2 linked regions of the Amycolatopsis sp. NBC_01480 genome follow. The protein of the gene in region 2 interacts with the protein of the main gene of each other region in a pairwise test. Links are inferred from orthologs where the notes say so. Each region holds a gene or a part of one and is shown on either strand. Other genes may lie near its edges.

Evidence for each region.
Region 1: the proteins of ctaD (region 2) and OG371_RS17960 interact in binary tests that used the Escherichia coli proteins (3 or more experiments, as listed by UniProt). The link is inferred for Amycolatopsis sp. NBC_01480 from one-to-one orthologs.

What each region holds. Positions count from the first base shown.
Region 1 is NZ_CP109442.1:3,752,087-3,756,413, forward strand. What follows is about bases 708-3,558. They hold OG371_RS17960 (pyridoxal phosphate-dependent aminotransferase), read right to left. Parts: upstream 2,791-3,558; coding sequence 1,624-2,790; downstream 708-1,623. Other genes in these bases: OG371_RS17955 (hypothetical protein), read left to right, coding at 708-1,288; OG371_RS17965 (DUF445 domain-containing protein), read left to right, coding at 2,820-3,558. Also shown: OG371_RS17950 (hypothetical protein), read right to left, coding at 1-348; more of OG371_RS17955, read left to right, coding at 362-707; more of OG371_RS17965, read left to right, coding at 3,559-4,118. UniProt on the Escherichia coli protein: Shows aminotransferase activity with methionine and histidine as substrates, and to a lesser extent also with phenylalanine.
Region 2 is NZ_CP109442.1:1,417,368-1,421,723, forward strand. What follows is about bases 626-3,505. They hold ctaD (aa3-type cytochrome oxidase subunit I), read right to left. Parts: upstream 3,014-3,505; coding sequence 1,238-3,013; downstream 626-1,237. Other genes in these bases: serB (phosphoserine phosphatase SerB), read right to left, coding at 626-1,108; OG371_RS06585 (phosphotransferase enzyme family protein), read left to right, coding at 3,151-3,505. In the rest of the region: more of serB, read right to left, coding at 1-625; more of OG371_RS06585, read left to right, coding at 3,506-3,981; OG371_RS06590 (alpha/beta fold hydrolase), read right to left, coding at 3,974-4,356. UniProt on the Escherichia coli protein: Cytochrome bo(3) ubiquinol oxidase is the terminal enzyme in the aerobic respiratory chain of E.coli that predominates when cells are grown at high aeration.

The sequences.
Region 1 (4,327 bases), 2.3 Mb from region 2 along the record:
GCCCCCGCTGACGGAGCCGCCGGACAACACCGGCCCGAGCACCCCGTCGATCGGCAACAACGGCGGCAGGTCGGTGCCGTTCCCCGGCGTCGACGGCGGCAACACGGTCTGCCCGACGGTGTTGACGGTCCCGAGGACCCCGCCGACGGTGGTGAGCGCGGTGTTCAGCGTTGTGTCGACTACATCGACCAGGCCGCCGACCAGGCCGCCCACTAGACCACCGAGGAGGCCGCCGCTCTGCTTGGGCGCGGTCGGTTGGGTTTGCTGGGTCGTTTGGTCCGGCTGGGCCGCGGGCTTCTCGACGGGCTGCTGGACCAGGGGCTGCTGGACGACCATCAACGGCCGCACGACGGCAGTGCTGGTGCTGCCCGTGCTGCCGCTGCCTGTGCTGGCGCTGCTGCTGGTGCCGGTGCTGGCGTTGCTGCTGGTGCCCGTGCTGTTGTTGCTGCCGTCGGTGATGCCATCGCCCGCGCTGCCGCCGGCGGTGTTGCTGCTGCTCGCGCTGCCGCCCGTGCCGGTCTCGGCGTTGCCGCAGGTGCCCGTGCTGCCGTCAGCGGTGTTGCCGGCGCTGCTGTTGCCGTTGTTGGCGGTGCTGGCACTGCCGTCGGCGCTGGACCCGTTGGCCGAGTCGCTGCTGGACGAGGCGGCATCGCTGCTCGGCGAAGTGGTTCCGGTAGCCGAGTTGTCGGTGGCCGAGCTGTCCGGGGCGGTGGTCGCCGGTGCCGTCGAGCCGGTGTGGCTGGGCCTGCTCGAGCTGGAGGTGCCCGTGGCTCTCGATCCGCGGCTGGTCGCGGCTGTGCCGGGGTGGGTTGCTTCGCGGTCGCCGGGGGTGGTTGAGCCGCGGGGGCCGTCGGCGGCCTGGTGGTGCCGGGCGGGTGAAGAGTCGGTGGCGTGTTTTCCGGCGTGGGCGGAGGCCGTGGCGACAGCGTCACCGGAAGAAGAATCAGCGGCATTCCGCTCATCGGCCGACGCGCTCGTATTCGCGAGTACCGCCCCGAGTAGCCATCCGGCCAGCGCCAGCCCACCCGCCAACGCGATCCGCGCGGTCGGCCGCGCGATCGGACCAGCCCAAGCCCTCGGACGGTGCGCCCTCGCCCCACCCGCCGACGTCGCCGGAACCGAGGCAACCTTCAGCTCAGCAGCCGCAGCCTGGGCAGCCGCAGCGCGAGAATCCGGAGCTTCCCCAGTCATGGTTTGCGCAGGCACAGTGGGGTGCACGGGAATCGTGTCGATCACGCCACCACCACCGTCCGCGCCTGAAGCTCATGCGGTCACCGCACGAAGCTGATCTTGCTGGGGTTCTCTTCCGGCCAGGTCGCAGTTACCCCGGGGCTGCACTCTTTCTAGCACCGCTCGCGAGTGTTTCATCTCTCCCGCGTTCGATCCACCCCGTACGGCGGAACAGCCTCACCGGCTCTGGTGTCCGAACGGCCGAAGTTGATCACCGTGTGTGCTCCCGGACGGTCGCGCCAGGGCCATCCGGGCCCCTCCTTCGACCGTCCCCGCAGGCGTTTGACCTGATGTCTCGAGCCGGACAACCACTCAGGGTATCGCGTGATCAACGCTGGGTACCGGCCCGCGACTGTACTGAAAGGACAGCCCGCCGGCCGCGACGTGAAGTGGTCAGACGAGTGACCGCAATCGCTGGACGGCGTCGTCGATGACCTCGTTGCGCTTGCAGAACGCGAAGCGCAGCAGGTGTTTCCACTCTTCCGGGTGATCGGTGAACACCTTTACGGGGACGGCCGCGACACCCACACGCTCCGGCAGCTCCCACGCCAGCTCGGCGGCGTCGGTGAAGCCGAGCGGCCGGACGTCGACGCAGACGAAGTACGTGCCCTCGCTCGGGCGCACCTCGAAACCGGCGTCCGCGAGGCCCGCGGAGAGCCGGTCGCGCTTGTCCTGCAAGCTCGTGCGCAGGCCTTCGACCCACTCCAGCTCGTTGTCCAGCGCGTACGCGACCGCCGGTTGCAGCGGCCCGCCCGAGACGAACGTGATGAACTGCTTCGCCGCCTTCACGGCCGCGACCAGCTCCGGCGTCGAGCAGACCCAGCCGATCTTCCAGCCGGTGCAGTTGAACGTCTTGCCGGCGCTCGAGATCGACACCGTCCGCTCGCGCATGCCCGGCAGCGTCGCCAGCGGGATGTGCTCGGCGCGGTCGAAGACGAGGTGCTCGTAGACCTCGTCGGTGATCGCGATCAGGTCGTGCTCCACGCACAACGCGGCGACGGCCTCCAGCTGCCCGCGCGTGAACACCGTCCCGGTCGGGTTGTGCGGCGAGTTCAGCAGCACCGCGCGCGTCCGCGGGGTGATCGCGGCGCGCAGGGCGCCGAGGTCCAGCTCCAGGCGCCCGTCGGGATTCTCGACGAGGCCGATCACCCGCCGCTCGGCCCCGGCCATGGCGACCGCCGCGGCGTACGAGTCGTAGTACGGCTCCACGACGATGACCTCGTCGCCGCGCTCGGTCAGCGCGATGAGCGCGGCGGTGATGGCCTCGGTGGCGCCCGCGGTGACCAGGATCTCCGTGTCCGGGTCGTACTCGGTGCCGTACCGCAGCCGGTGCCGGGCGATCGCCGCGCGCAGCTCGGGCCGTCCGGGGCCGGGCGGGTACTGGTTGGAGCCGCCGAACAGCGCGTTCTTCGCGGCTTCGAGCATCCCGGCGGGCCCGTCGGTGTCGGGAAAGCCCTGGCCGAGGTTCACGGCGTTGTGCTTCACGGCGAGTGCCGTCATCTCCGCGAAGATCGTCGCGGTGAACGGGCGGAGGCGGGGGACAAGAGCTGGTTCGCGCACGAAAACGCATCCTCACGGACAATGGCGTTGTGGAGCAACTCACGCCAGCCAACCTCACCCCGGCAGACCCGCCCGGCGGCGCCGCCGGGGAAGCGGAAAAACAACGCGGCTTGCGCAAGATGAAGCTGGTCGCGCTTGCTTTCCTGCTCGGCGCGACGGTCATCTTCCTGCTCACGGCCTGGGCGGAATCCTCGGGCTGGCCCGGCTGGGTCGGCTACGTCCGCGCGGCCGCCGAAGCGGGCATGGTCGGCGCGCTCGCCGACTGGTTCGCCGTCACGGCGCTGTTCCGGCATCCGCTGGGCCTGCGGATCCCGCACACGGCGATCATCCCGAACAAGAAGGACCAGCTGGGCAACAGCCTCGGCGAGTTCGTCGGGTCCAACTTCCTGTCCGAGGGCGTCATCCGCGACAAGCTGCGGCGCGTCGAAATCGCTCGGCGCCTCGGCGGCTGGCTCCGGCAGCCGGCGAACGCGGAGCGCGTGACGTCCGAGCTGGCCACGGTCGTGCGCGGCGCCATCACGGTCCTGCGGGACGAGGACGTGCAGGCGATCATGGAGCAGGCCGTGGTCAAGCGCATCGTCGACCGGCCGTGGGGCCCGCCGCTGGGCAAGATCCTGGCCGGCGTCTTCGAGGACGGCGCGCACCACAAGCTCGTGGACCTCATGTGCGACCGCGGTTACGAATGGGTCCGCGACAACCACAACACGATGCTGCGCGTGGTCTCGGACCGCGCGCCGAGCTGGTCGCCGAAGTTCGTCGACGAGATGCTGGCGGACAAGGTGTACGGCGAGGTCCTGGCCTTCACCTGGGCGGTGAAGACGGACGTCAACCACCCGATGCGGCTCGCGCTGGACAAGTTCCTCGGCGAATTCGCGCAGGACCTGCAGCACGACCCGCAGACGATGGAGCGCGCCGAGCAGGTCAAGGGCCAGATCGTCAGCCACGCCGAGGTGCAGAAGCTGATCGGCTCGGCCTGGGCGACGGCGAAGGAGATGCTGCTCAACGCCGCGGAGGACCCGTCGAGCGAGCTGCGCCGCCGCGTCCGCGCGAGTCTGGAGGCCCTCGGCGAGCGCCTCATCACGGAGGACACCCTGGCGGGCAAGGTCGACGGCTGGGTCGAGAGCGCCGCGGTGTACCTGGTCTCCAACTACTCCAAGGAGATCACCACGATCATCACCGACACCGTGGAACGCTGGGACGCGGAGGAGACCTCGCGGAAGATCGAACTGCAGGTCGGCCGGGACCTCCAGTTCATCCGGATCAACGGCACTGTGGTGGGGGCGCTGGCCGGGCTGGTGATTTACACGGTGGCACAGCTGCTGTTCTGAGCGGTGGCTGCTGTTTCGCGGCAGCTGTGGTTCTGCGTTTTCCGGCGGCGGTCCACAGCCGCCGCGGCCTGTCCACAGGGCGCATCCCCAGGTGGAGGGCGGGGCGAAACATGAACGAACCGCTATACCACACCCGAGGGAGCCTCAAACCAGTTGTCCACAGGAAGCTGAGTTATCCCCGGGGTTATCCACAGCTTTTCACGGTGATG
Region 2 (4,356 bases):
CGCGCAGCGCCGGCTTGGCGTTGAACGCCACGCCCATCCCGGCCGCGGACAGCATGTCGATGTCGTTCGCCCCGTCGCCGACCGCGACGCACTGGCCCAGCGGAATGCCGTACTCGCCGGCGAACCGGCGCAGCGCCGTCGCCTTGCCCGCGCGGTCGACCACGTCGCCGACCACCCGGCCGGTGAGCTTGCCGTCGACGATCTCCAGCTCGTTCGCCGCCGCGAAGTCCAGCCCGAGGTCGGCCACCAGGTGGTCGATGACCTGGGTGAACCCGCCCGAGACGACGCCGCAGCGGAAGCCCATGCGCTTGAGCGTGCGGACCGTGGTGCGCGCGCCCGGCATCAGCTCCAGCGAGGCCGCGACCTCGTCGAGCACCGTCGCGGGCAGCCCGGCCAGCAGCGAGACGCGCCGCTCCAGCGATTCGGCGAAGTTCAGCTCGCCGCGCATCGCGGCCTCGGTGATCTGGCGGATCTCCGGCTCGGCCCCGGCGTACGCGCCGAGCATCTCGATCACCTCGCCCTGCACCAGCGTCGAGTCGACGTCGAAGACCACCAGCCGCTTGGCCCGGCGCGCGATGCCCGCGCGCTCCACGGCGACGTCCACGGCCACCTGGGACGCCGCGTCCGCCACCACCGAGCGCAGTTCGGCGTCGGCCGCCGGGGTGTCCTCCCGGACCGAGACGTACAGCTCCAGCCCGGTCACCGGGTAGTCCGCGACACTGCGGATCGAGTCGATGTTCGCGCCCATGCCCGCGAGCCGCCGCGCGACCTCGGAGAACGCCCGCGCCGTCACCGGGCGGCCCATCATCACCAGAACGTGTGACGAATCGCGGCGGCCGAGCGCGAACGGGTCCGCGCCGATCGCGTCGCCGATCCGCACGTCCACCTCCATGCCGACGCTGGCCATCGCCTGCTCCACGGACTCCTGCAGGCCCTCCGGGTCGCGGTACACCCCGGCCAGCACCCCGAGCACGAGCTGGCCGCGGATCACCACCTGCTCGACGTCGAGCACGTCGACGTCGTGCCGGGTGAGCACGGCGAACAGCACGGACGAGACGCCGGGCTTGTCAGGGCCGGTCGTGGTGATCAGGACGGGCGTCTGGGTCACTGGGCTCTATCCCTCGTTCGGCGCGGGCTGCGGGCAACGATCAGTCTGGACTGCCGGACCGGGACACAAAAAGGGCGCGTGCCCGGCTTCACACCAGCCGGGCACGCGCCTTTTCGAAATCAACGGGTCTTAGTGCTCGCCCGAGTTGTCCTTGTCGTGGTCACCCGGCATGGTCGCGTCGACCAGCTTCTGCGACGGCGCGCCGTGGCCGTTGCGCGGCTTGCCGAAGAAGCCGATCTCACCCTCGGCGTGCAGCCGCTCCACCATGTGCGGGTAGTGCAGCTCGAACGCGGGCCGCTCGGACCGGATCCGGGGCAGCTCGGTGAAGTTGTGCCGCGGCGGCGGGCAGGACGTGGCCCACTCGAGCGAGTTGCCGTAGCCCCACGGGTCGTCGACCGTGACGATCTCGCCGTAGCGGTAGCTCTTGAACACGTTCCAGATGAACGGCAGCGTCGAGGCGCCGAGGATGTACGCGCCGATCGTGGAGATCGTGTTCAGCGTGGTGAACCCGTCGCTGGCCAGGTAGTCGGCGTACCGGCGGGGCATGCCCTCCGCGCCCAGCCAGTGCTGGACCAGGAAGGTGCCGTGGAAGCCGATGAACGTGGTCCAGAAGTGCCACTTGCCGAGCTTCTCGTCCATCATCCGGCCGGTGATCTTCGGGAACCAGAAGTAGATCCCGGCGAAGGTCGCGAACACGATCGTGCCGTAGAGGACGTAGTGGAAGTGCGCCACCACGAAGTAGCTGTCCGACACGTGGAAGTCGATCGCCGGCGCGGCCAGCAGGATGCCGGTCAGGCCACCGAAGAGGAACGTGACGATGAAGCCCATCGAGAAGATCATCGGCGTCTCGAAGGACAGCTGGCCCTTCCACATCGTGCCGATCCAGTTGAAGAACTTCACGCCGGTCGGGACCGCGATCAGGAACGTCATGAAGGAGAAGAACGGCAGCAGGACCGCGCCGGTGGCGTACATGTGGTGCGCCCACACCGCCACGGACAGGGCCGCGATCGCCAGCGTCGCGAAGACCAGGCCCTTGTAACCGAAGATCGGCTTCCGGCTGAACACCGGGAAGATCTCGGAGACGATCCCGAAGAATGGTAGAGCGACGATATATACCTCTGGATGGCCGAAGAACCAGAACAGGTGTTGCCAGAGGATGACCCCGCCGTTGGCTGGATCGAAGACGTGCGCGCCGAGGTGCCGGTCCGCCAGCAGGCCCATCAGGGCCGCGGTCAGGATCGGGAACGCCAGCAGGATCAGGATGCTGGTGACCAGGATGTTCCAGGTGAAGATCGGCATCCGGAACATCGTCATGCCCGGGGCGCGCAGGCAGATCACCGTGGTGATCATGTTGACGCCACCGAGGATGGTGCCCAGGCCCGAGACGACCAGACCGGAGATCCACAGGTCCGCGCCGACGCCCGGCGAGTGGATCGCGTCCGACAGCGGGGTGTAGGCGAACCAGCCGAAGTCGGCGGCGCCACCCGGGGTCAGGAAGCCGGACAGGACGATCAGGCCGCCGAAGAGGTACAGCCAGTAAGAGAACGCGTTCAGCCGCGGGAACGCCACGTCCGGCGAGCCGATCTGCAGCGGCAGGATGAAGTTCGCGAAACCGAACAGGATCGGCGTCGCGTACAGCAGCAGCATGATCGTGCCGTGCATGGTGAACAACTGGTTGTACTGCTCAGACGACAGGAACTGCTGGCCCGGGCGGGCCAGCTCCGTGCGGATGAGCATCGCCATCGCGCCGCCCGCCATGAAGAAGGCGAACGACGTGACCAGGTACATGATGCCGATCTGCTTGTGGTCCGTCGTGCGGAACAACCGCAGCAGGTACGAACCCTTAACCGACTCGCGCGCGGGATACGGGCGCGTTGCGATCGGCTTGGGGGCTACGGCCGTCACTCCTGCCTCCAACACTGAAACCTTGTGGTGGTCAACATCCGGGACACCGAAGGGTCAGGCGGGCCTGATCCGGCGGCTAGGTGGGATCGTAGCCCTCGCTACCGACAGTCGCGCGCACCGGCTGGTTAGATCACCGCATGACCGACCCCTACACCGCTTCGGCGGTGCTCGCGGCCACCGCGGTGGCCCGGAGGCTGGGGTTGCCGGCGGACTCGCCCGAGGTGCTCCACGAGCGGTCGAACGTGCTGGTGAGAATAGGTCACGTAGTCGCGAGAGTGCCTGGCACGACGCTGCTCCTGCGCCCCGACGCGACGGCCTGGCTGGCGCGGGACGTGGCCCTGTCGGCCTTTCTCACCGAGCGTGATGTGCGCGTCGTCTCACCCACCACGGATCCCCCGGCCGGCCCGCATTTCGCCGAGGGCCTGCCGGTCACGCTCTGGCACTGGACGCCGCACGATCCGGACCATCGGCACAGCCCGGGCGAGGTCGCGGATTCACTCGCCCGGGTCCATTCAGTACTGCGCGACTTTCCCGGCGAACTGCCCATTCGCGGGCCGTTCGACGAAGTGGAGACGATGCTCCGGCTCCACGGCGACGCCATGGACGGGGCCGCGGACCGGATCCGCGAGGAGGCCGCCCGGATCGAGGCGGAAGTGCCGCTGGCCCCCGTCCAGGCGCTGCACGGGGACGCGCACCCGGGCAACCTCATCGCGACCGCGGACGGGCCGTGCTGGCTCGACTTCGAAGACACCTGGCGCGGCCCGCTCGCGTGGGACCTGGCGATCCTGGCGAAGCAGGGCGGACCGGACCTGCTCGCCGCGTATCCGGCCGAAGTGGACGAAGCCGCCATCGCGTCGTATCTGCGGCTGCGTTCGCTTTTCGCCGTGGGCTGGCGGTTTCTGATCGCGAAGCGGTTCCCGCACCGGCTCGGCGACGCCCGCGCGGCGCTGGCCGAATACTTCAGCTGATCGGGTACCAGACGAGGATCGCCTCCACGACGCCCGCGGGGTCCTCCAGCGGAGTCAGGTGACCGACGCCGGGAAGCACGACGAGGGTGGCGTCCGGCAGCGCGCCGACCATCGTGTTCGCCGCTTCGAGCGGGGTGATGGCGTCCTGCTCGCCGACGATCACCAGCGCCGGAACGTTGGTGTCACGCAGTAATTCGACGGAATCCGGCCGGGCGCGCAGGGCGCGCGCGGCCCAGGCGACCCCAGCGGGCGGCTGCTCGTCGATCAGCCCGCGCACGCGCTCGACGACGTCCGGCGCGGCGGTCGAAGCCAGCAGGTTGGGCAGATTGGCCTCGGCGAGCCACCCGGCGACGCCGTCGGTCTCGGCCCGCTCCG